4 regions of the Bradyrhizobium sp. ISRA464 genome follow, and region 4 is predicted to be linked to each of the others. Evidence: predicted binding sites of a transcription regulator. Region 4 holds the regulator's gene; each other region holds the start of a gene.

What was found. Region 4 encodes PhoB, which activates phosphate uptake and scavenging genes when phosphate is short. Its sites were predicted from a motif close to TGTCATNNANCTGTCAT; they were not measured.
Region 1: a site for PhoB is predicted at 4,835-4,851, ahead of phnF (phosphonate metabolism transcriptional regulator PhnF). Genes of this name have one in related genera too.
Region 2: a site for PhoB is predicted at 3,263-3,279, ahead of MTX19_RS22075 (DUF47 domain-containing protein). Genes of this name have one in related genera too.
Region 3: a site for PhoB is predicted at 5,041-5,057, ahead of ppk2 (polyphosphate kinase 2). Genes of this name have one in related genera too.

What each region holds. Positions count from the first base shown of each region.
Region 1 is NZ_CP094526.1:2,369,438-2,376,679, reverse strand. It holds gene MTX19_RS11125 (alpha-D-ribose 1-methylphosphonate 5-triphosphate diphosphatase) at 1-202, opposite strand, end outside; gene phnL (phosphonate C-P lyase system protein PhnL) at 216-914, opposite strand; gene phnK (phosphonate C-P lyase system protein PhnK) at 923-1,720, opposite strand; gene MTX19_RS11110 (alpha-D-ribose 1-methylphosphonate 5-phosphate C-P-lyase PhnJ) at 1,713-2,597, opposite strand; gene MTX19_RS11105 (carbon-phosphorus lyase complex subunit PhnI) at 2,594-3,697, opposite strand; gene phnH (phosphonate C-P lyase system protein PhnH) at 3,701-4,309, opposite strand; gene phnG (phosphonate C-P lyase system protein PhnG) at 4,314-4,775, opposite strand; gene phnF (phosphonate metabolism transcriptional regulator PhnF) at 4,880-5,605, shown strand; gene phnE (phosphonate ABC transporter, permease protein PhnE) at 5,780-6,628, opposite strand; gene phnE (phosphonate ABC transporter, permease protein PhnE) at 6,625-7,242, opposite strand, start outside.
Region 2 is NZ_CP094526.1:4,677,254-4,684,495, reverse strand. It holds gene MTX19_RS22090 (ABC transporter substrate-binding protein) at 1-1,207, shown strand, start outside; gene MTX19_RS22085 (branched-chain amino acid ABC transporter permease) at 1,272-2,135, shown strand; gene MTX19_RS22080 (branched-chain amino acid ABC transporter permease) at 2,137-3,105, shown strand; gene MTX19_RS22075 (DUF47 domain-containing protein) at 3,316-3,960, shown strand; gene MTX19_RS22070 (inorganic phosphate transporter) at 3,965-4,969, shown strand; gene sugE (quaternary ammonium compound efflux SMR transporter SugE) at 4,974-5,288, opposite strand; gene MTX19_RS22060 (peptide chain release factor 3) at 5,443-7,062, shown strand.
Region 3 is NZ_CP094526.1:2,608,721-2,615,962, forward strand. It holds gene MTX19_RS12140 (SDR family oxidoreductase) at 1-682, shown strand, start outside; gene MTX19_RS12145 (FAD-dependent oxidoreductase) at 687-1,946, shown strand; gene MTX19_RS12150 (amino acid ABC transporter permease) at 2,023-2,691, shown strand; gene MTX19_RS12155 (transporter substrate-binding domain-containing protein) at 2,875-3,753, opposite strand; gene ppk2 (polyphosphate kinase 2) at 4,015-4,878, opposite strand; gene MTX19_RS12165 (fumarylacetoacetate hydrolase family protein) at 5,120-6,292, shown strand; gene MTX19_RS12170 (cupin domain-containing protein) at 6,417-6,812, opposite strand; gene MTX19_RS12175 (carboxymuconolactone decarboxylase family protein) at 6,932-7,242, opposite strand, start outside.
Region 4 is NZ_CP094526.1:931,197-938,438, forward strand. It holds gene pstB (phosphate ABC transporter ATP-binding protein PstB) at 1-655, shown strand, start outside; gene phoU (phosphate signaling complex protein PhoU) at 667-1,386, shown strand; gene phoB (phosphate regulon transcriptional regulator PhoB) at 1,445-2,155, shown strand; gene MTX19_RS04340 (GcrA family cell cycle regulator) at 2,254-2,766, opposite strand; gene MTX19_RS04345 (aspartate aminotransferase family protein) at 3,251-4,459, shown strand; gene argF (ornithine carbamoyltransferase) at 4,459-5,385, shown strand; gene MTX19_RS04355 (Hsp33 family molecular chaperone) at 5,536-6,537, shown strand; gene apaG (Co2+/Mg2+ efflux protein ApaG) at 6,672-7,070, opposite strand.

The DNA.
Region 1 (7,242 bases), 1.4 Mb from region 4:
GCATCTCGAGATGATCGGTGTGCAGCTCGATCATCCCGGGCATGATCAGGTCGCCGCCGGCGTCCTCAGTTGCCTCGGGCGCCCGGCCCTCGCCGTAACAGGCGATCTTGCCGTCGGCGATGGCGACCCAGCCCTGCTCGATCACGCGATCGGCGAGGACGACCCGGGCGTTGCCGATGATGGTGTCTTGCTTGGCAGTCATTTCAAACGGTCCTTCAGGCGGCAGCGGCAAACGAGGTCACGTCGACGATGCGGTCGGCAATCAAATGGCGGATCTCATCGTCATGAACGATCGCGACCATCGCGACGCCCTTTGTCTTCTTTTCGCCGATCAGCTCGACCACCACGGCACGATTCGCGGCATCGAGCGAGGCGGTCGGCTCGTCCAGCAGCAGTATCGGCAAATCCGAGATGAAGCCACGCGCGATGTTGACGCGCTGCTGCTCGCCGCCGGAGAAGGTCGAGGGCGGCAGCGGCCACAGCCGCTCCGGAATGTTGAGCCGGCGCAGCAGGCGGCCGGCACGCTCGCGAGCTTCCTCGCGCGCGACGCCGTTGGCGATCAGAGGTTCGGCGACGACGTCGATCGTCGCCACCCGCGGCACGGCGCGCAGGAACTGGCTGACATAGCCGATGGTCGAGCGGCGGATGCTCAGCACCTGGCGCGGCTCGGCCGTGGCGAGGTCGATCACCGTGCCATGGTGGCGGATGCCGATCCGGCCGCTGTCGCAGCGGTAGTTGCCGAAGATCATCTTCAGGATCGAGGATTTGCCGGCGCCCGAGGGGCCCGACAGCACCACGCATTCGCCCGGCTCGACGTGGAACGACACGCCGCGCACCACAGGCAGTTCGACACCGCCCTGCAGATGCATGGTGAAGGTCTTTTCGGCATTGGCAAGTTCGATCATCGCGGTCATTGGCGGGCTCATGGCGGCAGAATCGAGGAAACGAGCACTTGCGTATAGGGCTCGCGCGGATCGTCGAGCACCTGGTCGGTCAATCCGGTTTCGATGACGCGGCCGCCCTTCATCACCATCACACGGTGCGACAGCAACCGCGCGACGGCGAGATCGTGGGTGACGACGATGGCGGCGAGGCCGAGCTCGCTGACGAGGTTGCGCATCAGGTCGAGCAGGCGTGCCTGCACCGAGACGTCGAGGCCCCCGGTCGGCTCGTCCATGAACACCAGCCGCGGCTCGGTGACGAGATTGCGCGCGATCTGCAGCCGCTGCCGCATGCCGCCCGAATAGGTCTTGGGTGCATCGTCGATACGGCCGACATCGATCTCGACCCGCTCAAGCCAGTTTGACGCGGTGTCGCGGATCCGGCCGTAATGATTCCAGCCGACCGCCATCAGCCGCTCGCCGACATTGGCGCCGGCCGAGACCGCCATGCGCAATCCCTGCGCTGGATCCTGGTGCACGTAACCCCAATCGGTGCGGAACAGAAAGCGCCGCTCGGCTTCGCCGAGGCCGGCAAGATCGCGCAGCACGCCGTCGCGCATCCGGTAGGACACCCGTCCCGCGCTCGGCGCGAGTTGCGCCGACAGAAGCTGCAGCAGGGTCGACTTGCCCGAGCCGGATTCGCCGACGATCGCCAGCACCTCGCCGGCATAGAGCGAGAAGGAGACGTCGCGACAGGCCGCGAGCTGGCCATAGTTCTTGGCAAGCCCTTCGGCGACCAGCAGCGGCTGGTCGTTGTCGAGGCGGGACAGCTCAGACATGCGCCTTCTCCTTGTGCGGCGCTGCGCTCAGCGCGCCGTGATGTCCGGCCTCCTGGCGCTGCTCGCAGAAATCGGTGTCGGAGCAGACGAACATCCGCCCGCCCTTGTCGTCGGTCACGATCTCGTCGAGATAGGAATCGTCGGCGCCGCACAGCGCACACGGCGCATCGAAACGGTAGCGCGTGAACGGGTGATCCTCGAAATCGAGCGAGACCACCGTGGTGTGCGGCGGGATCGCGTAGATGCGCTTCTCGCGGCCAGCGCCGAACAATTGCAGCGCCGGGCAATTGTCCATCTTCGGATTGTCGAATTTCGGCGTCGGCGACGGATCCATCACGTAGCGCGCGTTCACCTTCACCGGATAGGCGTAGGCGGTCGCGATGTGGCCGAACCGCGCGATGTCCTCGTAGAGCTTCACATGCATCAGCCCGTATTCGGCGAGCGCGTGCATGCGCCGCGTCTCGGTCTCGCGCGGCTCGAGGAAGCGCAAGGGCTCCGGGATCGGCACCTGGTAGACCAGCACCTGGCCCGCATGCAGCGGCGCCTCCGGAATGCGATGCCGGGTCTGGATCACGGTCGCATCCGTGGTCGAGGTCGTGGTCGCCACACCCGCGGTCTTGCCGAAGAACTTGCGAATCGAGATCGCATTGGTGGTGTCGTCCGAGCCCTGGTCGATCACCTTCAGCACGTCGTTCGGGCCGAGGATCGCCGCGGTGACCTGCACGCCGCCGGTGCCCCAGCCATAGGGCATCGGCATCTCGCGGCTCGCGAACGGCACCTGATAGCCGGGAATCGCGATCGCCTTCAGGATCGCACGGCGGATCATCCGTTTGGTCTGCTCGTCGAGATAGGCGAAGTTGTAAGTCGGCGCGTTCATTCCGCGGCCTCCTGCATTTCGGGAGCCTCGTTCGCCTCGGCGAATTCCTGCCGCAGCTTGCGCAACAGGCCAAGCTCGGACTGGAAGTCGACGTAATGCGGCAGCTTCAGATGCTCGACGAAGCCGGTCGCCTGCACATTGTCGGAGTGCGACATCACGAACTCCTCGTCCTGCGCCGGCGAGGTCGCCTCCTCGTCGAGCTCGCGCGCGCGAAGAGCGCGATCGACCAGCGCCATCGACATGGTCTTGCGCTCGCTCTGCCCGAAGGCCAGGCCATAGCCGCGGGTAAAGCACGGCGCTTCGGTCGCCGAGCCCTTGAACTGGTTGACCATCTGGCACTCGGTCAGTTCGATCGAACCGAGCGGCACCGCGAAGCCGGCATCCTCGGCGAAGAACTCGACCTCGACATCGCCGAAGCGGATCTCCCCGGCGAAGGGGTGGTTGCGGCCATAGCCGCGCTGCGTCGAATAGCCGAGCGCAAGCAGGAAACCTTCGTCGCCACGCGCCAGGTTCTGCAGCCGCAGGTCGCGGTCGGCCGGAAAGTTCAGCGGCTCGCGCGTGAGGTCGCCGACCGGTGCATCGGCATCCGCCTGCGGCGAGCCTTCGATCAGGCCGTCACGGCCGAGAATGTCGGTCACGCGCGGCGTCGCGGCCTGCGACGCCTCCGCCGTCAGCGGCTGCTCCGGCACGAAACCCTCGGCAAGCTGCGGATCGAGCAGGCGATGGGTGTAGTCGAAGGTCGGCCCCAGGATCTGGCCGCCCGGAATGTCCTTGAAGGTCGAGGAGATGCGACGCCGCACCTGCATCTCGTCGGTATTCACCGGCTCGGTCGCGCCGAAGCGCGGCAGCGTGGCACGGAACGCGCGGACCAGGAAGATCGCCTCGATCATGTCGCCGCGCGCCTGCTTGATCGCCAGCGCCGCGAGCTCACGATCGTAGAGCGAGCCTTCGGTCATGACGCGATCGACGCCGAGCGAGAGCTGTTCGGCGATCTGCGCCAGCGATACCTCCGGCACATCGCGGTCGCCACGCCGTTCATGCGCGAGCAGGCGGTGGGCGTTCTCGATGGCGCGTTCACCTCCCTTGACGGCTACATACATCGCTTACACTCCGCTTGCGACCAACCGCGTGGTGCGGGGGATCGCGACAATGGCATCGTCATGGACCAGCACGACGTCGATGCCGCGCGGGAACAGAGTTTCGTTGATCGCGAGCCGTCCGAACAGGTCGCGCGGCTGGATCATCGCCTGCAGCAGCGCCGTGCCGTCGATGCCCGGCCCCTTCAGCTCAAAGGCCGGCCCCTGCGTCAGGCTGTCCACCTGCAGGATCAGCGCGGTCGAGCGATCCGGATATTCGCTGCTGCCGAACGCGAAGCGATCGAGCGCCGGCAGGCTCGCCGCATCGCCGATCAGCGCGAAACTGGCGACCGTAGAATCCGCAATCACCGGCGCGCTGGTGTGAAACTTCAGCCATCTCGCGACATCCGGCGTCGCCGACATCGCGCCATCGAGCCAAATCGGCGTGTCGTGATCGAACAGCGTCAGCGCAATCGCAGCCGTGCCGCGCATCATGCCGGCGGGCGTCCCCGCCTGCGCCGCGACGCGCTGGACGCTGCCCGGGCGCGCCATTGCGTCCATTACCGAGCGGAACGTCGACTGCGCCGACAACACCTTGTCGGAAAAATCTGCGGGCAATTCGGCAACCGTCGTCATCGTATCATCCTTCGCCGCGCACCATGGTGTAGAAATCGACCCGCGTCGCCGCGGTCTCGGCGGCCTTGCGGCTGCGTTCAGCGTCGACCGCCGCACGCAGCGGCGCGATCACCTTCGCCTCCACCTCGCCGGACAACTCCGCCGATTGCACCATAGCGTCACACAGCGCGATCATCTGCGCCTTTTGTGCATCGCGGCCGAGCGTGTAGCCGAAGCCCACCTCGCCGGTCGCAAGCCGCACTGCGGCGCGCGACACCGTCGCCTCGCCGAGATTGAACGGCGCGCCGTCGCCGCCGACCCGGCCGCGCAGCATCACGAGGCCATTCTCGGGCTCGCGGAGATTTTCATGCGCCGGCACCGCGATCTGCCGCATTCGCTCCGCGATCTCGGCGGCGCCGGAATGCGCCAGCACCGCCATTGCGGCCTTGCGCTGCGCCTCTTTGCTGTTCCGACCGGCCGAACTCATGAGCAACCTTGCCTGACTCAAGTTGTCTACGTTAATAGACAACTTGATAGCGAAGCGCCATGACTGTTTCGTGACAAACTGAAGATTTCTGATATCACGGCGTCATGAGCATGCAGGAAAGTTCCGGCGTCGCCTTGTGGCGGCAGGTCGCCGACGGCATCGAGCGCGGCATCGCTGACGGCCGCTTCGTCGCCGGCGAAAAGCTGCCCGGCGAGATGGAGATCGCGGAGACCTATCGCGTCAACCGCCACACCGTGCGGCGCGCGCTCGCGGCGCTGGCGGAACGCGGCCTGGTGCGCGCCGAGCGCGGCAGCGGCACCTATGTCGAAGCGCAGCGCCTCGCCTATCCCCTGCGCTCACGCACCCGATTTTCCGAGATCGTCGGCGCCGGCGGACACGAGCCGCGCGGCCAGCTGATCGAGGCCCGCGGCGACGTCGCCACCCGCGAGATCGCCCGCGAGCTGGGCCTGAAACTCGGCGCCCCGCTGATCCGGATCGAGTCGGTCCGCCTCGCCGACCGCACGCCGATCTGCGTCTCCACCACCTGGCTGTCGGCCGAACGCTTTCCCGATGCCGGCAACGTGTTCGCCAACGTCCGCTCCATGACGAAACTGCTGGCGCATTACGGCGTCAGGGACTACCGGCGCTCCTTGACCCGGATCACCGGAGCGATCGTCGATGCCACCGATGCCGTGCGGCTCAATCTCGCGCTGGGCCACGCGGTGCTCGTCGTCGATGCCACCGACGTCGACACTGCTGACAAACCGCTGGTCACCAAGCGCTCTCGCTTCGCCGCCGAGCGCGTGGAGTTTCTGGTGGAGAACAGTTGAGTATCCCTCCCTCTCCCCGTTCTTACGGGGTCGAGACGAGCGAAGCTCGCTCTTGGAGGGTCGGGGTGAGGGGCTGCTGCCGCGAACTGGACAGATATGAGTGCGGGGAGCTCCCCTCACCCGGATTGCTTCGCAATCCGACCTCTCCCCGCAAGAGCGGGGCGAGGTGACTTGCTAGGCCACCGCCCTTTGCCCGATGATGGCGAAGCGCAACCTGCTCGAGATGAAGTCGATCGCGGCGACCGCGATCAGGATCATCAGGATCAGGAACGACACCTTCTGCCACTCCAGCACGCGGATCTGCTCGGCGAGCTGCAGGCCGATGCCGCCGGCGCCGACGATGCCGATGATCGTAGCCGAACGAGTGTTGGACTCGATGAAATAGAGCACCTGCCCCGCGATGACCGGCAGCACCTGCGGCAACAGGCCGAAGCGGATTTCATGCAGCGCATTGCCGCCGGAGGCCCTGATGCCCTCGACCTGCTTGCGGTCGGCCGCCTCGATCGCCTCGGAGAACAGCTTTCCGAACGCACCGAAATCCGACACCGCGATCGCCAGCACGCCGGCAAACGGGCCGAGACCAACGACGTTGATCCAGACCAGCGCCCAGATCAGCGTATCGACGCCGCGGATCGAATCCAGGAAGCGACGCACCGGAAAGCGGATCAGGTTCGACGGGATGATGTTGCGTGCCGCCAGCAGGCTGACCGGCAGCGCCATCAACGCCGCAAGCGTGGTGCCAAGCAGCGCAATCGACAGCGTCTCGCCGAGCGCCTGCATGTAGAGCGGCAGCGACGAGCCGGGATTCGGCGGGATCATCATCATGGTGATCCAGCCGAGCTGACCGATCCCGGTAATCAGTTTCGTCGGCGAGAAATCGAGATCGACCAGGCCGAACACGAAGATCGCGAGCGCAGCTACGATCATCGCCGGCGTCGCCAGCCGCGCCGAGGCGGGCCGGTTGAAGACATCGGGATATTTCGCCCGCAGTTCGCCCGTATCCGGCTTCGGCAGCTGGCTCACCGGCGCGTCTCCTTGCCGAACAGCCGGCCGCGCAGCCAACCGGTCGAGATGTCGATGATGAAGACCGTGACGATGATCATCACGAGGATGGCGCTGACGTCGGAATAATAGAACTTGCGGATCGCGACCACGAGCTCCTGACCGATGCCGCCGGCGCCGACGAAGCCCATGACCGAGGCCTCGCGGACGTTGATCTCGAACCGCAGCAGCGCATAGCTGGCATAACCCGCCGCGACCTGGGGCAGCACGGCGAAGCGCATGCAGGACAGCCAGCTCGCGCCGGTGGAGCGAATGCCTTCGACCGGCTTCATGTCCGCGTTCTCGACGATCTCGGCGAACAATTTGCCGAGCGCGCCGGTGGAGTGAATCGCGATCGCCAGCACGCCGGCCATCGGTCCGAGGCCGAAGGCAATCACGAAGATCAGCGCGAACACGATGCCGGGCACCGTGCGGGCGAACTCCAGCAGGCGGCACACCGTGAAGCGGAGCCATGGCGACGGCGAGGTGTTCTGGGCGGCGAAGAAATTCAGCGCGAAGGCGAGCACGGCGCCGATCAGCGTGCCGACATAGCTGATCAGGAGCGTCTCGCCGAGCAACCGCAACCATTTCTTCCA
Region 2 (7,242 bases), 3.7 Mb from region 4:
TCTGCTCGGCACCGCGATGGTGTTCAGCGCCGCGAGCGTCGCCTCCGCCCAGGACAAGATGGACAAGACGGTCAAGATCGGCGCACTGTCCGATCAGTCCGGCCTCTATGCCGACCTCGCAGGTCCCGGCTCGACGCTGGCGGCGCAGATGGCGATCGAGGATTCCGGCCTGAAGGCCAAGGGCTGGACCATCGATCTCATCTCCGGCGATCACCAGAACAAGCCCGACATTGGCACCACCATCGCCCGGCAGTGGTTCGACGTCGACAAGGTCGACGTGGTCGTCGACGTGCCGAATTCCGGCGTCGCGCTCGCGGTCAACAACGTCGTGAAGGAAAAGAACGGCGTCTACATCAACTCGGGCGCCGCGACCTCGGATCTGACCAACGCGCAGTGCTCGCCGAACACGGTGCACTGGACCTACGACACCTACATGCTCGCCCACGCCACCGGCCAGGCGTTGGTGAAGGCGGGCGGGGACACGTGGTTCTTCCTGACCGCGGACTATGCGTTCGGCGCGGCGCTGGAACGCGACACCACCGCCGTCGTCACCGCCAATGGCGGCAAGGTGGTCGGCGGCGTCAAGCATCCGCTCAACACCGCGGACTTCTCCTCCTTCCTTCTGCAGGCGCAAGCCTCCAAGGCCAAGATCATCGGTCTTGCCAATGCCGGCGGCGACACCACCAACTCGATCAAGCAGGCCGCCGAGTTCGGCATCGTCAAGGGCGGCCAGAAGCTCGCCGCGCTCCTGCTGTTCCTGACCGACGTCAAGGCGATCGGGCTCGAGACCGCGCAGGGCCTCAACTTCACCGAGACGTTCTACTGGGATCTGAACGACCAGACCCGTGCCTTCTCCAAGCGCTTCTCGGAGCGGATGAAGAACAGCGCTCCCCCGACCATGGTGCAGGCCGGCGTCTATGCGGGCCTGATGCATTATTTCAAGGCGCTGGAAGCGCTCGGCGGCAATCCGCATGACGGCGTCAAGGTGGTCGCCAAGATGAAGTCGATCCCGACCGACGATCCTCTGTTCGGCAAGGGCGAGATCCAGCCCAACGGCCGTGTCACCCACAGCGCCTATCTGTTCGAGGTGAAGAAGCCGTCGGAGTCCAAGGGGCCGTGGGATTTCTACAAGCTGGTCGGCACCGTGCCGGGCAACCAGGCTTTCACCCCGCTCGACAAAAGCACCTGCCCATTGCTGAAGAAGTAACGATCGTGCCCGCCGGTCACGGCGTGACCGGCGGGCTTTGTCTACCCAAGCGAAAGCTCATTCGATGCAGGCTTTATACGCACAGCTCCTGGTGGGACTGATCAACGGCTCGTTCTATGCGTTGCTCAGTCTGGGGCTCGCCGTGATCTTCGGCATGCTCAACATCATCAATTTCGCGCACGGCGCGGTCTACATGATGGGCGCCTTCGTGGCGTATTTCCTGCTCAACCTGGGCGGCATCAACTACTGGTGGGCGCTGATCATCGCGCCGATCGTGGTCGGCATCTTCGGCATGATCCTCGAACGCACCATGCTGCAATGGCTGACGGGGCTCGACCATCTCTACGGGCTGCTTCTGACCTTCGGCATTGCGCTGATCATTCAGGGTGTGTTCCAGAATTATTTCGGCTCGTCCGGTCTGCCTTATTCGATCCCGGATCAGCTCAGGGGCGGCATGAATCTCGGCTTCATGTTCCTGCCGATCTATCGTGGCTGGGTCGTCGTGTTCTCGCTTGTGGTTTGCCTGGCGACCTGGTTCCTGATCGAGAAGACGCAGCTCGGCGCTTACCTGCGCGCCGCCACCGAAAACCCGACGCTGGTGCGCGCCTTCGGCATCAACGTGCCGCGCATGATCACGCTGACCTACGGGCTCGGCGTCGGCCTCGCGGCGCTTGCCGGCGTGCTATCGGCGCCGATCAACCAGGTCCGGCCGCTGATGGGCGCCGATCTGATCATCGTGGTGTTCGCGGTGGTCGTGATCGGCGGCATGGGCTCGATCATGGGATCGATCATCACGGGCTTCGCGCTCGGCGTGATCGAGGGACTGACCAAGTATTTTTATCCCGAAGCCTCCAACACCGTGGTGTTTGTCCTGATGGTGCTGGTGCTGCTGGTGAAACCCACGGGACTGACGGGACGGGCGGCCTGATATGTCAGCATTGACCGACGATACGATTCCGGTGACGCCGCGCGCGATGCGCGACGAAATGATTGTGTTCGCCGTGATGGCGGTGCTGCTGGCGGTGGTGCCGTGGACGGGGGTCTATCCCTTCTTCGTCATGCAGGCGCTGTGCTTCGCGCTGCTCGCCTGCGCCTTCAACCTTCTGATCGGCTATGGCGGCCTGCTGTCGTTCGGCCACGCGATGTTCCTTGGCACCGCGGGCTACGTGTCGGCGCATGCGCTGAAGGTGTGGGGGCTGCCGCCCGCGCTCGGCATCGTGGTCGGCACGGCTGCTGCGGCCTTGCTCGGCCTCATCACCGGTTACATTTCGATCCGCCGGCAGGGCATCTATTTCTCGATGATCACGCTGGCGCTGTCGCAGCTGCTCTACTTCATCTATCTGCAGGCGCCGTTCACCCACGGCGAAGACGGCATCCAGGGCATTCCGCAGGGCCACCTGTTCGGGATCTTCGACCTCTCCAAGCCGATGGTGCTCTATTACGTCGTGCTGGTCGGATTCCTCGCCGGCTTCCTCCTGATCTACCGGACCATCAATTCGCCGTTCGGCGAGGTCCTGAAGTCGATCCGCGAGAACGAGCCACGCGCGATTTCGCTGGGCTACAAGACCGACCAGTACAAGCTGCTCGCCTTCATCCTGTCGGGCACGCTGGCGGGATTCGCCGGCTCGCTGAAGGTCTTCGTGGCGCAGAACGCCTCGCTCACCGACGTGCATTGGTCGATGTCCGGTGAAATCGTGCTGATGACGCTGGTCGGCGGTCTCGGCACGATTTTCGGACCCGTGGTCGGCGCCTTCGTGATCATCGCCATGCAGCAATATCTTGCCGGCTTCGGCCAGTGGGTGACGGTGATCCAGGGCGTCATCTTCGTGGCCTGCGTGCTGCTGTTCCGGCGCGGTCTCGTCGGCGAGCTCGCCCATTACCTCCGGCGCTCGCTGTAGGCGTTTTCCAGCGGAGTGGACCCCGGTTTCGCGCGAAGAAATCGCGTTAAACCAGAATTCAGGGCAGGGGCGAGCTGCCCTTTCGAGAGCCGACATAGCGGTGGATGACCGCCCATTCGGGCGGTCGCCCCCGGATGCTTTCCTCGCGAAATGTTCTATGACAGTTTTGTGACGGCTTCCGATGGCCGTCCAAAACGATGGAACTGAACAATGTTGCGCTGGTTTCGCTCCTTTCTGCCCAAGGAAGAGCGGTTTTTCGACCTGTTCGCCCGCCACGCCCAGACCTCCGTGCAGTGCGCGATGGCGCTGCAGGACATGCTGAAGGGCGGGGAGGAGACGCCCGTCTTCTGCCAACGTGTCAATCAGTTCGAGAACGACGCGGACAACATCACCCGTGAGGTCCTGACCGCCGTCCGCCGCACCTTCATCACACCGTTCGACCGCGGCGACATCAAAAGCCTGATCACGTCGATGGACGATGCCGTCGACCAGATGCAGCAGACCGCGAAGGCGGTCGTGCTGTTCGAGGTGCGATCGTTCGAACCGCCGATGCGCGAGATCGGCAGCCTGATCATCGAATGCGCCAATCTGGTCGGCCGCGCGCTGCCTCTGCTGCAATCGATCGGGCAGAATGTCGTGATGCTGACCCAGATCACCGAGGAGCTGACCAAGCTCGAGGGCCGGGTCGACGATCTCCACGATATCGGCCTGAAGGAATTGTTCCTGAAGCATCGCGACGCCAACACGATGGACTTCATCGTCGGTGCGGAGATCTACGATCATCTCGAGAAGGTGGCCGACCGCTTCGATGACGTCGCCAACGAGATCAACTCCATCGTGATCGAGCAGGTCTAGTCACGTGGACGCCACGTTGGGTCTTCCCGTTCTCGTCATCCTGATCGCGGTCGCGCTGCTGTTCGATTTCCTGAACGGCCTGCACGACGCCGCCAATTCGATCGCTACCATCGTCTCGACGCGCGTGCTGCGGCCGCAATATGCGGTGTTCTGGGCGGCGTTCTTCAATTTCGTCGCCTTCACGGTGTTTGGCCTGCACGTTGCCAACACCATCGGCACCGGGATCATCGAGCCGTCGGTCGTAGATGCCACCGTGATCTTCGCGGCGCTGGTTGGCGCGATCGTCTGGAACCTGTTCACCTGGGGACTCGGCATTCCATCGTCGAGCTCGCACGCACTGATCGGCGGCCTGGTCGGCGCCGGGATGGCGAAGGCGGGAATTTCGGCGGCGGTGTGGAGCGGGCTCTCCAAGACGCTGCTTGCGATCGTGCTGTCGCCTTTGGTCGGCTTCGTGCTGGCACTGGTGCTGGTCGCGATCGTGTCCTGGCTCTCGGTACGCTCGACGCCATTTGCGGTCGATCGCGCGTTCCGCATCCTGCAATTCGCCTCGGCCTCGCTCTATTCGCTCGGCCATGGCGGAAATGACGCGCAGAAGACCATGGGCATCATCGCCGTGCTGCTCTATTCGCAGGGGCACACCGGCGAAACGTTCCACATCCCTTTCTGGGTGGTGCTGGCCTGCCAGAGCGCGATGGCGCTGGGCACGTTGATGGGCGGCTGGCGGATCGTCCGCACCATGGGCCTGCGCATCACGAAGCTGACGCCGATGCAGGGCTTCTGCGCCGAGACCGGCGGCGCCGCGACCCTGTTCATGGCGACCTATCTCGGGGTTCCTGTCTCGACCACGCACACCATCACCGGCGCCATCGTCGGCGTCGGTGCGGCACGGCGGCTGTCCGCCGTGCGCTGGAACGTGGCGAGCTCGATCGTCTACGCCTGGGTGATCACGATTCCCGCATCCGCGGCGGTTGCCGCGCTGACCTATTGGGCGGTGCTGATCCTGCGGTGATCGATCAGGTCACGAGCTTGAGCCCGACGATGCCGGCGACGATCAACCCGATGCTGGCAAGCCGCATCGCAGTGGCCGGTTCGTCGAACAGGACGATACCGAGCGCCGCGGTTCCGACCGCGCCGATCCCGGTCCAGACCGCATAGGCGGTTCCGATCGGCAAGCTCTTGAGCGCGACGCCGAGCAGGATGATGCTGCCGGCCATCGCCGCCAGCGTCAGCGCCGACGGTACGATCCGCGAGAAACCTTCGGTATATTTCAGCCCAATCGCCCAGCCGATCTCCAGCAGGCCAGCGGTGAAGAGAATGGTCCAGGCCATAACGAACCCTCCGGATAAGGCAGGGTCGTCCCCGCTGGTGGTGTGGTGAGGTGAAGGTCGTCCTTCCCATACCTATATGGCTTGCTGTGACCATTCCGCATTGCGACAAATCGCCCTTGATTGCGTCCGTTTTCCCTGCCAAACGCTCCCCGCTATGTCCGATACCGCCCTTACAGCCGAATCGCCGTTCCGGTCGTCGCTTGCCGATGAAGTTGCCCGACGTCGCACCTTTGCGATCATCTCGCACCCGGACGCCGGCAAGACCACGCTGACCGAAAAGCTGCTGCTGTTCGGTGGCGCCATCAACCTTGCCGGCCAGGTCAAGGCCAAGGGCGAGCGGCGCAACACGCGCTCGGACTGGATGAAGATCGAGCGCGAGCGCGGCATCTCGGTCGTCACCTCGGTGATGACCTTCGAGTTCAACGACCTCGTGTTCAACTTGCTGGACACGCCGGGCCACGAGGACTTTTCGGAAGACACCTATCGCACGCTGACCGCGGTCGATTCCGCGGTCATGGTGATCGACGCCGCCAAGGGCATCGAGGCGCGCACGCGCAAGCTGTTCGAGGTTTGTCGCCTGCGCGACATCCCGATCATCACCTTCATCAACAAGATGGACCGCGAGAGCCGCGACACCTTTGAGCTTTTGGACGAGATCGAGAAGACGCTGGCGCTCGACACCACGCCGATGACCTGGCCGGTCGGCCGCGGCCGCGACTTCCTCGGTACCTATGACGTCGTCAATGGCGGCGTGCGGTTGCTCGAAGGCGGCGGCGCCAAGACCGGGCAGGCCGAGCAGATCGACATCGCCGATCTCGGCGCGCGCAATCCCAATCTCGATGTCGCCGGGGTCAAGGACGAGCTCGAATTGGTGTCGGAGGCCTGCAAGCCGTTCGAGCTCGAGGCGTTTCGCGAGGGCCATCTGACGCCGGTGTATTTCGGCAGCGCGCTGCGCAATTTCGGCGTCGGCGACCTGCTGGAAGGCCTCGGCAAATTCGCGCCCGCGCCGAGGGCGCAGGATTCCGATCTGCGCAAGGTCGAGGCGGCGGAGCCGCGCATGAGCGCCTTCGTGTTCAAGATCCAGGCCAACATGGATCCGAACCATCGCGACCGCATCGCGTTCGCCCGGCTGTGCTCGGGCAAGCTCAGCCGGGGCATGAAGGCCAAGCTGGTGCGCACCGGCAAGAACATGAGCCTGTCGAGCCCGCAATTCTTCTTCGCCCAGGACCGCTCGGTGGCCGATGAGGCCTTTGCCGGCGACGTCGTCGGCATTCCCAATCACGGCACGCTGCGGATCGGCGACACCCTGACCGAGGGCGAGGAGCTGACCTTCGTCGGCGTGCCGAGCTTCGCGCCGGAAATCGTCCGCCGCGTCCGCCTGACGGATGCAATGAAGGCCAAGAAGCTGAAGGAAGCCCTGCAGCAGATGTCGGAGGAGGGCGTCGTCCAGGTGTTCCGCCCGCGCGACGGCGCGCCGGCGCTGGTCGGCGTGGTCGGCCCGCTGCAGCTCGACGTGCTCAAGGCGCGGCTCGATGCTGAATACTCGCTGCCGGTGGAGTTCGAGGTCAGCGAGTTCTCGCTGGCGCGCTGGATTTCCTCCGACGACCGCAAGAAGCTCGACGCCTTCATCGCTGCCAACAATTCCGGCATCGCTGACGATGTCGATGGCGATCCCGTGTTCATGGCCAAGAACGAGTTCTATCTCGGTTACACCCGCGAGCGCGCCGAGGGCATCACCTTCTCCAACGTCAAGGACGTAAAGAAGCGGGCGTAGTGGCCCATCGCGGTTGTCGTCCCCGCGGAGGCGGGGGACCCAGTACGCCGCGGCTCCTCCGTCACTCGCAGCCAACTCTGGAATACTGGATCGCCCGGTCCAGCCGGGCGATGACAGCGCAAATTACAGAGACTTTCCGCGTAAACGCGGGGACGTGAACGCGTTCCCGCTTGATGCGAT
Region 3 (7,242 bases), 1.7 Mb from region 4:
ATGCCTGATGCTGCACGGGCAGGGCGCCGAGGCGGCCGGGCGCGAACGGCTGAATTCGGTCGCCGAGACGTGCCGGCGCGCCGGTGCAAAGGTCACTGTCCGCGGCGGTGATCTTGCCAAGGCCGGGACGGGCGCCGAATTCGTCAATGCGGCGCGCGCGGAATTCGGGCCGATCGATACGATCGTGCACGCGGCGGGATTTGCCGACCGGCGCGATTTCGCCAGCCTGCCGCGCGAATCGCTGGAGCGGGCCTTCGCGGTGATGGCTGCGGCATTCCATGAAATGGCGGCCGCCGCGCTGCCGGATCTCGTGCGCAGCGCAGGCGGGCGGGTCGTCGCGGTCTCGAGTTTCGGGGCGCATCGCTTCGTGCCCGGCGGCACCTTTCCCGGATCGGCCGCGGCCAAGGCCGCGCTCGAAGTGCTGGTGAAGTCGCTGGCGATCGAGCTCGCCGCCTCGGGCGCCACCGCCAACGCCGTGGTGCCCGGCTATACGCAGAAGGATCCCGGCCTGGTCGGAGCGCTGGATCCTGCGGCCTGGGAACGCGTGGCGAAAGCCAATCCGATGCAGCGGCTGGGGCAGCCCGACGAGGTCGCAGCCGTGGTCGCGTTCCTGTTGTCGCCGGAGGCGGGACATGTCACCGGCGCTATGCTGCCGGTCGATGGCGGCCTGACCTTGATGTGATGGCATGACGGAGGACGCCCCGGGACAACAGGTTGATGTCGCCGTGCTTGGCGCCGGCATGGTCGGCATCTCCGCGGGCCTCGCGGCGCGGCAGCGCGGACTGTCGGTCATCGTCGTCGACCGCCGCGAGCCCGGCAGCGAAACCTCTTACGGCAACGCCGGGATTCTCTCGTCGGGCTCGATCTTCCCGCTCAACACGCCCGCGCTCTGGAAGAACCTGCCGAAATACCTGACCAACCAGCATCCGGCGCTGCGCTGGAATATTCCCTGGGCCATTGCCAATGCCGGCTGGATGATGCGCTTCCTCGCCAGCACCGCGCCGTCGCAGACCAAGCCGCGCGCGGTCGCGCTGCGCGGGCTGATCGGGATGTCGCTGCAGCTGCATCGCGACTGGATCGTGCAGGCGGGCGCGGGGAGCCGCATTCGTGAGACCGGCTGGCTGAAGGCCTGGCGCGGCGATGGGCTCGCGAACGCCAGGGCGGAGCAGGCGGCGCTCGCCGAATACGGCATCAAGAGCGAGGTGCTGGATCGCCAGGCGATCTCCGCGCTCGAGCCCAACATCATTCCTGCCTACAGCGTCGGCCTCCTGCACACGCAGACGGCATCGGTCGATTCGCCAGGTGCGGTGGTCAAGGATTACGCGAGGATGCTGGCGGGTGGCGGCGGCGTGATCCGGCAATCCCAGATCAGGCAGATCGCGTCGCAAGGCAACGGCTGGCGCGTGCAACTCGCGGACGGCGAGATCGCGGCGCGCCATGTCGTGGTCGCGCTCGGGCCGTGGTCGGCGGAGCTGTTGCGGCCACTCGGCTATCGCGTGCCGCTGGCATTCGAGCGCGGCTATCACCAGCATTTCGCGCCGAACCCGGCACGCAAATTGCTGCGGCCGATCCATGATGCGGACGGCAGCTTCGTGATGACGCCTATGGAGCAGGGCATTCGCGTGACCTGCGGCGTCGAACTGGCGGCGCGCGACGCGCCATCGAATTTCTCCCAGCTCGACACGGTGGTGCCGCTGGCGCGCAGCGTGATCGAGTTCGGTGACGCCGTCGGCGAGCGCTGGCGCGGCGCGCGGCCGACGTTGCCCGACAGCCTGCCGATGATCGGCCCGGCGCCGCGGCATCGCGGCCTCTGGCTCGCCTTCGGCAACCAGCACATCGGTTTCACGACGGGCCCCGGCACCGGCGCTGCGATCGCTGCGATGATCGCAGGCAGTGCGCCGCCGTTCGATACACAGGCCTTTGCGCCGAGCCGCTATATCGCGTGACTCCCGCCGGTTCGCCTGCAATGCTGGAGCATCGGATGATCGACGGGCGCGGGACTCCCGGCAATCGAGGGGCAGGATGAACTACGTTTGGGATTTCGGCATCCTTGCCAAATACAGCCATCTGTTCTGGCTCGGGCTTGGCTGGACCATCGCCTACACGCTCGGCACCATCATCCTGGGAACGCTGATCGGCCTGATCGTCGGCATGCTGCGCCTGCGGCGGATCCCGGTGATCGACTGGCTCCTGATCGCCTATATCGAAGCGTTCCGCTGCACGCCGCTGCTGGTGCAGATCATCTGGTTCTATTACGCCTTTCCGGTCGTGATCGGCGTCAACATCCCGGCGCATGTCGCGGCGATGAGCGTGCTCTCGCTCTATGGCGGCGCGTTCTATGCCGAGATCGTGCGCGGCAGCATCGAGAGCGTGCCGGTCGGGCAGTGGGATGCGGCGAAGGCGCTCGGCTTCCGCGGCTGGCCGCTGATGCGGCTCGTGATCCTGCCGCAGGCGCTGAAGCCGATGATGGCGCCCTATGTCAACCAGTCGGTGACGCAGCTGAAGAACACCTCGCTGGTCTCGATCATCGCGGTGCCCGATCTCGTCTACAACGCGACCCTGATCAACGCCGACACCTACCGGCCGCTCGAGGTCTACACGATCGTGGCGCTGATCTACTTCGCGATCCTGTTCCCCTCGACGCTGCTGGCACGGCGGCTGGAGCGCGGGCTGACCTATGACAAGGTGTGAGCGATCCTACAGAGTCGCCACATCGGTGGTTCACCTCTCCCGCTTGCGGGGGAGGTCGGATCGCATCGAAGGTGCGATCCGGGTGGGGGCTTTCCCCACACAAAGAGCGTCGCGCGCGGCGGCACCCCCACCCCGACCCTCCCCCGCAAGCGGGAGAGGGGGATCACTTGCGGCAAGCCCACCTCAAATATTCAACTCGACCGGCACGTCCTCCGGCTTGACGCCGGCGAGGCCGAGGCCCTTGACGAACCATTCGCGCATCTGGCCGATGCCGCGGTTGTAGTCGATCCACACCGACAGGAAATCGCGCCAGCGCTTGTCGGGCTCGCGGCGCACCGCGGTGCCGCTCGCGATCGTCACCGAGGGCGACTGCAGGATCTTGTAGGTGCCGAGGTTCGGATTCTTGGCGATCGCGGTCAGGCCCAGCACCAGCGCGTTGACGACGCAATCGACGCGGCCGGACGACATCTCCAGCATCACCTCGTCGCGCGACTTCAGCGACTTGATGGTGGCGTTGGGGGCAAAGCGCCGGGCCACCGCCTCGTTGGCCGAGCCGACGTCGACGGCAATCTTGACCTCGGGCTTGTTGATGTCGGCCCAGGTCTTGGCCTCCAGGCCCTTCTTCAGCATCGCGCCGAACGGATGTGGAAACACCAAATTGGTGAAATCGACCACCAGCGCGCGCTGCGGTGTCGGATTGAGCGCGAAGCCGAGATCGATCTTGTTGGCCTGCAAATCGAGGATCGAGTTGCCGTAGGTCGATTCGACATATTCCAGCTTGACGTCGAGCAGCTTGGCGAGGTCGTTCGCCATCTCGATCGAGAAGCCGGACCAGGTGCCGGTGGCGAGATCCTTGTTGAAGTAGGGCAGCTCGCCCGGCAGCACGGCGATGCGCAGCACCTTGTTGGCTCTGATACGGTCGAGCGTGTTGTCGGCTTGGGTATCAGCCGAAGCCGGGGTTGCCAGCGCGGCCGCGAGCGCGGCGCCGCTGCCGATCCCGAGCGCATAGCGCAGCGCGTCGCGGCGGTCTTCGGAAATCTTCAGGTCGTCGGATTGAGTCACGTGGGCCTCCCTGCACCAAATCGGGGAAGCCTAGCGTCGGCCTATGGTTGCAGCAATAGTGCCCGCCTGCGCCATTAGTAGGCGAGGTGGCGTCATTGCCTATGTCTTGATCTTCACCTCTCCCGCTTGCGGGGGAGGTCGCAACGCATCGATAGATGCGTTGCGGGTGGGGGCTCTCTCCACAGTACGACTCGCGGTGAGACCCCCACCCCAACCCTCCCCCGCAAGCGGGAGAGGGGGCGTAGGTTGCGTGTGGATAGATCAGTACCTCGCCGGCACGTACATCTCCGGCGGGATCGGGCCGCGGTGATAGTCCGGGTTGCGCACCCGCGGCGGCAGCACGACGGGATCGTGCGCGACCTGCTGATAGGGGATCTGGCTCAGCAGATGCGAGATGCAGTTGAGCCGGGCGCGCTTCTTGTCGACGGCGTCGACGATCCACCACGGCGAGTCGGGCAGATGCGTGTGCTCCAGCATCGTCTCCTTGGCCTTGGTGTACTGCTCCCAGCGACTGCGGGCCTCGACGTCCATCGGGCTCAGCTTCCACTGCTTCAGCGGATCCTGGATCCGCATCGTGAAACGGAACTGCTGTTCTTCGTCGGTGATCGAGAACCAGTATTTCAGCAGAATGATGCCGGAGCGGATCAGCATGCGCTCGAACTCGGGGACCGATTTGAAGAACTCCTGATACTGCTCCTCGGTGCAGAATCCCATCACCCGCTCGACGCCGACGCGGTTGTACCAGCTGCGGTCGAACAGCACGATCTCGCCGCCGGCCGGCAGATGCGCGACGTAACGCTGAAAGTACCATTGCGTGCGCTCGCGCTCGCTCGGCGCCGGCAGCGCCGCGATGCGGCAGACGCGCGGGTTGAGCCGCTGGGTGATGCGCTTGATGACGCCGCCCTTGCCGGCGGAATCGCGCCCCTCGAACAGGATGACGACCTTCTTCTTCTCGTGATGCACCCAGTCCTGCAGTTTGACCAGCTCGCCCTGCAGCCGCAGCAGTTCGCGGAAATAGAGCTTGCGGTCGAGCGCCGGTTCGCCGGACCTCGCCTCGTGGTCGAGGTCGTCGAGCCTGGTATCGTCGAGCTCGAGCTCGAGTTCCTCGTCGAGATTGTCGGCCATCTCCTGGTGGATGCGCGCGCGCAAGGCTTCGTCGTGCAAGGCTTGCTCGTTCAAGGCTTGATCGTGCGAGGCTTCTTCGGCGAGGGCGGAGGCAGTCATGACATCCGTCTTTCCATGTCAGGTGGATCGCGCGGGAGCATTGACGGGGCGTGTTATCATCGTGTGACATCGCGATGACGACCACCTCACATCGCAGCCATGGCTGTGCTAGGAAGCGCCAAGATCAAAAAGGGAGAAACCGATGATTTCACTCACGCCAAAAGATGTCCTGCCGGAGGACGGCACCCGCGGCACGCTGGTGGGGCGGGTCTGGCTGCCGCAGGCCGGCGGTCCGGCCGTGGTGGCGGTCCGCGATGACGGCGTGTTCGACGTCACCGCGCGGTTTCCCACGGTCAGCGCGCTGTGCGAGGAACAGGATCCGGCCGCCGCATTGCGCGCCACCAAAGGCGAGCGGATCGGCGACTTTGCGGCGATCCTCGCCAACACGCCGCCCGATAACCGCGACAGGCAGAAGCCCTGGCTGCTCGCGCCGGTCGACCTGCAGGTGCTGAAGGCGGCCGGCGTCACCTTCGCGATCTCGATGCTGGAGCGCGTGATCGAGGAGCGGGCGCGCGGCAATCCGTCGTCGGCGGAGGCGATCCGCAAGGAGGTGGTGCGGCTCGTCGGCGACGACCTCTCCAAGTTGAAGCCGGGCTCGGCGGAGGCGATGAGGCTGAAGCAGGTGCTGATCGAGCAGAACGCCTGGAGCCAGTATCTCGAGGTCGGCATCGGCCCCGATGCCGAGGTGTTCACCAAGGCTCCGACGCTGTCGTCGGTGGGCACGGGCATGGATGCCGGGCTGCATCCGAAATCGACCTGGAATAATCCGGAGCCGGAGGTCGTGCTCGTCGTCTCCAGCACAGGCCGGATCGTCGGCGCGGCGCTCGGCAACGACGTCAATCTGCGCGACTTCGAAGGCCGCTCGGCGCTGCTGCTGTCGAAGGCGAAGGACAACAACGCCTCCTGCGCGATCGGCCCGCTGCTGCGGCTGTTCGACCAGACCTTCTCGCTGGATGACGTGCGCAGGATGGATGTCGGCCTGACCGTGACGGGGACCGACGGCTTCGTGCTCGAGGGTCACTCCTCGATCAGCAAGATCAGCCGCGACCCGACCGACCTCGTCGCGCAGACCATCGGTCCCGTGCATCAATACCCTGATGGCTTCGCGCTGTTCCTCGGCACGATGTTCGCGCCGGTCAAGGACCGCGATGCCCCCGGCCAGGGTTTTACCCACAAGCGCGACGACATCGTCACCATCGCCGCGCCCCAGCTCGGCAAGCTGGTCAACCGCATGCGCGGCAGCGACGAATGCGAGCACTGGACGTTCGGCGTCGGCGCGCTGATGCGGAACCTGGCGCAGCGCAAGGTGCTTTAAGGATGTAATCGTAGGGTGAGCAAAGCGCAGCGTGCCTACAATTGCGCGGGTGGAGGGCACGGCGCTGGCGCGCCTTTGCCTACCCTGCGCATCATGAGCACGGCTTCGGCCTATCGCATCCCGATCACCTGCGATACTGCGCGTCGCTGACCTTTTCCAGCCAGTCGACATTCCTGCCGTCGAGCGTTTCCTGGATCGCGATGTGCGTCATGGCCGTGGTCGGCGTCGCGCCGTGCCAATGCTTGACGCCGGGCGGAAACCAGACGACGTCGCCGGGCCTGATCTCCTCGATCGGCCCGCCCTCGCGCTGCACCCAGCCGCAGCCGGCGGCGACGATCAGGGTCTGGCCGAGCGGATGAGTGTGCCAGGCGGTGCGCGCGCCGGGCTCGAACGTCACGCTGGCGCCGCCGACGCGCGCCGGCTCGGGGGCCTGGAACAGCGGGTCGACGCGGACGGTGCCGGTGAAATAGTCGTCCGGTCCCTTGCGGGACGGTTGCGATCCAATTCGGGTGATCTGCATGCTCTTGCTCCTGTGGTCTGTTGTCTGAATTGGCACGGCGCCGCCGGCCGGCCGCAGCGATGTCAACGCAGCAAGCGCCCCGCCAGTGCCGGCGAGCAGGCCGCGTCTCGACACCGAGGTCATCGCGGCCGTTGCGCGATCACGTCCTTGACGACCGGCAGCGCCGAGAACGCGTTCGGCCATCCGGCGTAGAAGGCGAGCTGGGTGAGCAGCTCGCCGGCCTCGGCCTTCGTCAGGCCGTTATCCATTGCGCGGTTGAGGTGATAGGTGATCTGCGCGACCTGTCCGGTCGCGACCAGCGCGCTGACGGTGACGAGGCTGCGGTCGCGCGGCGCGAGCCCAGGCCGCAGCCAGAGATCGCGGAACAGGACATCGGCCGTGTACTGCACGAGGCCGGGCGCCGCGTCGCCGGATTGCTGCGCAACGCGTG
Region 4 (7,242 bases):
GTTCATCGGTCCGTCGGGCTGTGGCAAGTCGACGCTGCTGCGCATCTTCAACCGGATGTATGACCTCTATCCGGGCCAGCGTGCCGTCGGCCAGTTGATGCTGGACCAGACCAACATCCTCGACCCCAAGCTCGACCTCAACCTGTTGCGCGCGCGGGTCGGCATGGTGTTCCAGAAACCGACGCCGTTCCCGATGACGATCTACGAGAACATCGCCTTCGGCATCCGTCTCTACGAGAAGATCTCGAAGTCCGAGATGGACGACCGCGTCGAGAAGGCGCTGCGCGGCGGTGCGCTGTGGAACGAGGTCAAGGACAAGCTGAACGCTTCGGGCCTCTCGCTCTCGGGCGGACAGCAGCAGCGCCTGTGCATCGCCCGCACGGTCGCGGTGCGGCCCGAGGTGATCCTGTTCGACGAGCCGTGCTCGGCGCTCGACCCGATCTCGACCGCCAAGGTCGAGGAGCTGATCCAGGAATTGTCCGAGGACTACACGATCGCGATCGTCACCCACAACATGCAGCAGGCGGCGCGCGTGTCCGACAAGACCGCCTTCATGTATCTTGGCGAACTGATCGAGTTCGACGACACCAACAAGATCTTCACCTCGCCGAGCGATCGACGCACCCAGGACTACATCACCGGCCGGTTCGGCTGAGGAGACACGCGATGGCTTCTGAACATACCGCCAAGGCATTCGACAGCGATCTGCAGGAACTCACCCGCCTGGTCGCCGAGATGGGCGGCCTCGCCGAGCGCATGATCACCGAGTCCGTCGACGCGCTGATCCGCCGCGACGTCGCGCTCGGCAAGCGCGTCGTCGCCGCCGACGTCGAGATCGACGGTCTGCAGCGCATCATCGAGGAGCGCGCGGTGCTGACGATCGCGCGCCGCCAGCCGATGGCGATCGACCTGCGCGAGATCGTCGGCGCGATGCGGGTGGCCACGGATCTCGAGCGGATCGGTGACCTCGCCAAGAACATGGGCAAGCGCGTCGCGGCGCTGGAGAGCGATTTCCAGCCGCTGAAGCTGATCCGCGGCCTCGAGCACATGACCGACCTCGTGCTGTCGCAGGTCAAGTCGGTGCTCGACGCCTACGCCGCACACGACCTGCCGGCTGCGATGACCGTCTGGAAAGGCGACGAGGAGGTCGACGCGATCTGCACCTCGCTGTTCCGCGAACTGCTCACCTACATGATGGAGGACCCGCGCAACATCTCGTTCTGCATCCATCTGATGTTCTGTGCCAAGAACATCGAACGCATCGGCGACCACGCCACCAATATCGCCGAAACCGTGTTCTACATGATCGAAGGCCAGCAGATCACCGACAAGCGACCGAAGGGCGACATGACCACCTTTGCCACGACGGTGCCGGGCAACGGCTAGCTGAGGTGCTTGGTTCGCGTCCGGGCAACGGATCAACACAGAGAAAGAACATAGACCGATGAGCGCACGCATTCTGGTAGTCGAAGACGAGGAAGCGCTGACGACGTTGTTGCGCTACAACCTCGACGCGGAAGGCTACGACGTCGAAACGGTCGGGCGCGGCGACGATGCCGACACAAGGCTGAAGGAGCGTATTCCCGATCTCGTGGTGCTTGACTGGATGCTGCCGGGCCTTTCCGGCATCGAATTGTGCCGCCGCCTGCGCGCGCGCCCCGAGACCAAGCAGCTTCCGATCATCATGCTGACCGCGCGCGGCGAGGAGAGCGAGCGGGTGCGCGGTCTCGCCACCGGCGCCGACGATTACATCGTCAAGCCGTTCTCGGTGCCGGAGCTGCTGGCGCGCGTGAAGGGCCTGTTGCGCCGCGCGAGCCCCGAGCGGCTCGCGACCGTGCTGACCTATGGCGACATCGAACTCGACCGCGAGAAGCGCCGCGTGGCGCGCTCGGGCCGTCCGATCGATCTCGGGCCGACCGAGTATCGCCTGCTCGAGTTCTTCCTCGAGCATCCCGGCCGCGTGTTCAGCCGCGAGCAGCTGCTCGACAGCGTCTGGGGCCGCGACATCTATATCGACGAGCGGACCGTCGACGTGCATATCGGCCGGCTGCGCAAGCTGCTCAATCCCGGCCGCGAGCAGGATCCGATCCGCACCGTGCGCGGCGCCGGCTATGCGCTGGACGACCGCTTCGCCAAGGCCGAGCCGCAGCAGTAAGCGTGAGTGTCGTCGCGGCGCCTGCCGGGACACATCACCAGACTCTGCAGGCATAAAAAATCCCCGCTTGCGCGGGGATTTCGTTTTATGAGCTGTGTTTACCGTGTCGGCGGTTTGTTGGCCGGGCGGCGCCGATCGGCGGCCGGCTGGTAGGCGACACGCGAGTGATGCGCGCAATAGGGCAGGCCGGTGAGCGCCTTGCCGCCGCAGAAGAAGAATTCGGGGCTCGAGGGGTCGCCGACCGGCCAGTGACACGTGGCCTCGCTCAGCTCGAGCAGCGACAGCCGCTGGCTCATCGGCACCACATTGTCATAGGCGACCGGATCCGGCTCCAGCTCGACCTCGAAGGCGTGCGCGAGCGCGGTGTTGCCGCGCGAGACCGGGCGCGCCACCCGCATCATGTGTTGGGCGGGACGGGCCTTGCGCTGCCGCGGGGCAGCCGTGGAGGGGGCCTTGGCACGGCCGGACAGGCCAAGCCGATGCACTTTGCCGATCACGGCGTTTCGCGTCACATTGCCGAGTTCCGCCGCAATCTGGCTGGCCGACAGGCCCGCCTCCCAGAGCTTCTTCAGCTGCTCGACGCGATCATCGGACCAGGTCAATACCGTCATCGCATTCTTCCCTTCGCCTTGCGCCGGCCAGACATTGGAGCGGCGCTGCGAGCCAAATCTGACAAATATCCCTGCGGTCAGAATCCCTTAGCCCTCGCCGGACGCGGTTTCGCGCCCGAACGTGTACGCAGAACGAAAGCTACTTAGAGGGTCCAATACTGCCGCACGAGATGTCGTATCCGACAGGCCAAACGCTACAATATGGCGTGACTCTGGCGCAAGAGTCCGCGGCAACGCGTCCACATGTTCCCACACTTATGCATTGCAATGAGGCTTTTCCACCTCACCGGAATGCACCGGATCGCGCGCGTTTCGCATTGCAGGAAGGTCACTTCGTGGCGATTGACAGCGACTGCCCGCAGCATACAATGTTCGCCACGTGCCGCCCGAAAAGGCGGCACGTTTTGTTTTCCGAAGCTGGCCGTTGCTGCGCTGGCGTCAAGGCACGCGGCAATTGTCGGCCTCAAACCCGTCAGTGATTGCCATGACCAATAGCGCCACGTCGCATCTGCTTCCCGTCTTCGCCAGGGTCGATCTCGGCTTCGAACGCGGCGAGGGCGCCTGGCTCATCGCAACCAACGGCGACCGCTACCTCGATTTCACGTCGGGTGTCGCGGTCAACGCGCTCGGGCACGCGCATCCGCATCTGGTCAAGGCGCTGCAGGAACAGGCGACCAAGCTCTGGCACATGTCGAACCTGTTCAAGAGCCCGGACGGCGAGGTGCTCGCCGCGCGGCTGTGCGAGCAGAGCTTTGCCGACTACGTGTTCTTCTGCAATTCCGGCGCGGAAGCGATGGAAGGCGTGATCAAGCTGGTCCGCCACTATCACTTCTCCAAGGGGCATCCCGAGCGCTACCGCATCATCACCTTCGAGGGCGCGTTCCATGGCCGCACGCTCGGAACGCTGGCCGCCACCGGTTCCGCCAAATATCTCGAGGGCTTCGGCCCGCCGATGGATGGTTTCGACCAGGTTCCGCACGGCGACATCGAGGCGGTGAAGAAGGCGATCGGGCCGCACACCGCCGGCATCCTGATCGAGCCGGTGCAGGGCGAGGGCGGCGTGCGTTCGGCGCCGCAAGCCTTCTTCAAGGCGTTGCGCCAGCTCTGCGACGAGCACGGCCTGTTGCTTGCGTTCGACGAGGTGCAGACCGGCATGGGCCGCACCGGCGAACTGTTCGCCTACAAGCGCGTCGGCGTGACGCCCGACGTGATGTCGCTTGCGAAGGCGCTCGGCGGCGGCTTCCCAATCGGCGCCGTGCTGGCGAGCGCAAAGGCCGCGGCTGGCATGGCGCCGGGTTCGCACGGCTCGACCTTCGGCGGCAATCCGCTGGCGGTGGCGGCGGCCAATGCCGTGCTCGACGTCATGCTCAAGCCTGGCTTCTTCGATCACGTGCAGAAGATGTCGTTGCTGCTCAAGCAGAAGCTCGCCTCGGCCGTCGACCGCTATCCCGGCGTGATTTCGGACGTGCGCGGCGAAGGCCTGTTGATCGGCGTCAAGGCCGTGGTGCCCTCGGGCGATCTCGTCACCGCGCTGCGTGAGCAGAAGCTGCTCACCGTCGGCGCCGGCGACAACGTCGTCCGGTTCCTGGCGCCCCTGATCGTCACCGAGGCCGAAATCGACCAGGCGATCGGAAGCCTTGAGCGCGCCTGTGCCGCGCTGGCGACCGCACAGCCGAAGAAGGCGGCAGGATGATGAGCAAGCCTGTCCGCCACTTCCTCGACATTAACGAATTGCCGCTCGCCGAGCTGCGCAACATGCTCTCGGCCGGCGCCGCCATGAAGGCGAAGCTGAAGGCCCACGAGAAGGGCAGGAAGCCGCTCGAAGGCAAGACGCTCGCGATGATCTTCGAGCGCCCGTCGACCCGCACGCGGGTGTCGTTCGACGTCGGCATGCGCCAGCTCGGCGGTGAATCGATCATGCTGACCGGCGCCGAGATGCAGCTCGGCCGCGGCGAGACCATCGCCGACACCGCGCGCGTGCTGTCGCGCTATGTCGACGCGATCATGATCCGCATCCTCAACCACGATGCGCTGCTGGAGCTTGCAGCGCACGCCACCGTTCCCGTGATCAACGGGCTGACGCGTCGCTCGCATCCGTGCCAGGTGATGGCCGACCTGATGACCTTCGAGGAAAATCGCGGGTCGATCGAGGGCAAGACGGTGGCCTGGACCGGCGACGACAACAACGTGCTGGCCTCCTGGGCGCATGCCGCCGAGCGCTTCAAGTTCAATCTCAACGTGGCGACCCCGCCGGAGCTCGCGCCGAAGAAGGCGATGCGCGACTGGATCAAGACCACCGGCGCGTCGATCGTGCTCGGCACCGATCCGGAAGCCGCGGTCCGCGGCGCCGATTGCGTCGTCACCGACACCTGGGTGTCGATGGGCGACAAGGAGGGCGAGCACCGCCACAACGTGCTCAGGCCCTACCAGGTCAATGAAAAGCTGATGTCGCTGGCCAAGCCCGACGCGCTGTTCATGCACTGCCTGCCCGCGCATCGCGGCGAGGAGGTCACCGACGAGGTGATCGACGGCCCGCAGTCCGTCGTGTTCGACGAGGCGGAAAATCGCCTGCATGCGCAGAAGGGCATTTTGGCCTGGTGTTTTAACGCGGTCGCATAGCGCGCATTTAATGCTGTCGTCCCGGCCTCGCGCCGGGAGCAGTAACTGCTGCTGTGAGTTGTCGCGAATACTTGAGCTCATCAGGCTTGGGCTCAGGCGTCGCGCGTGTGCCCCTTTCGTTTTGCGGTCCGAGACCCCAGATAGAGCGCCATGGTTCCACAATCCCCCGACACCAAAATCGCTGCCGAGGCGCCGACCCGCGCGCCATCGGCTATTCCGGTTGACGACGCGGTGCTGGCCTTCGAGGTCGACGCGCTCGACCTGCGCGGACGGCTGACCCGGCTCGGTCCCGCGCTCGACGAGATCCTGCACAAGCACGATTACCCGCCGCCGGTGGGCAAGCTGCTGGGCGAGGCCATCGTGCTGACGACGCTGCTCGGCTCATCCGTCAAGTTCGAGGGCCGCTTCATCCTGCAGACCCGGACCGACGGTCCGGTCTCGCTGCTGATCGTCGATTTCCGGGCGCCCGACCGGCTGCGCGCCTACGCGCGCTACGATGCCACCCGCCTCAAGCCGGGCCTCACCTCGGGTGAGCTGCTCGGCAAGGGCCATCTCGCGATGACCATCGACCAGGGTTCGAAAACGAGCCGCTATCAGGGGCTGGTCGCGCTGGAGGGCGGCAGCCTGGAAGACGCGGCGCACGAGTATTTCCTGCGCTCCGAGCAGATTCCGACCCGGGTCCGCCTTGCGGTCGGCGAGGAGATGCGCGGCGGCGAGGGTGGCAAGCTGCACTGGCGCGCCGGCGGCATCATGCTGCAATTCCTGCCGAAGGCGCCGGAACGCGCCAAGCAGGCCGATCTGCATCCCGGCGACGCGCCGGAGGGTACCGAGGCGCACAGCGTGCCCGAGGACGACGCCTGGGTCGAAGGACAGTCGCTGATCTCGACCGTCGAGGACGTCGAGCTGATCGATCCCGACCTCTCCGGCGAGCGGCTGCTCTATCGCCTGTTTCACGAACGCGGCGTCCGCGTCTTCACCCCGCAACCGTTGCGCGCGGAGTGCTCCTGCTCGCGCGACGCGGTGTCCGCGATGCTCAAGAGCTTCACGCCGAAGGATCGCGCCGACATGGTCAAGGATGGCAAGGTGGTCGTGACCTGCGAGTTCTGCTCGTCGGTCTACGAGTTCACGCCGCAACAAGCGGGCGTCGAATAGTACATGCGTCACCACACGTGACACTCGTCATCACCCGCGAAAGCGGGTGATCCAGTATTCCAGAGACGTTTGTAAACGATGGAAAAGCCGCGGCGTACTGGATGCCACGCATGCGCGGGGCATGACACCACGGGCTAATTCAGTACGCGCTTGCCGTCCGGGCTGGGGCTGTCGAGCGAGAAGGTCGGTACGTCGATCTCGAAGCGCTCGCCGCTCTCGCTGACCATCTGGTAGCTGCCCGTCATGAAGCCGGAGGCGGTCGGCAGCGGCACGCCCGAGGTGTATTCGAAGCGCTCGCCGGGGGCGAGCACCGGCTGCTCGCCGACCACGCCCTCGCCGCGGACCTCCTGGCGGCGGCCGGTGGCGTCGGTGATGATCCAGTGCCGCGTGCGCAGCTGAACGGTCTCCGGGCCGGAATTGGTGATCACGATCGTGTAGGACCAGAAATATTCGCGCCGCTCAACCGACGAGCGTTCCGGCATGAAGTTCGGCTCGACGGTGACTTCGATCTGGCGGGTTACGGCACGGTACATGCAACAAATTCCGATGGTCTTGGAGCATGATGATAAGATCATGCTGAAACAGGGAGCCATCATATCGAATTGGGCCGCCGGAACCAATCGGGGCGGCGAAAAGCTGGCCCGGTAGGCGCCGGTCCATCCCGGTTTCAACATAGTTCCGTTCTAGGAGCGCGGCGGCATGCCG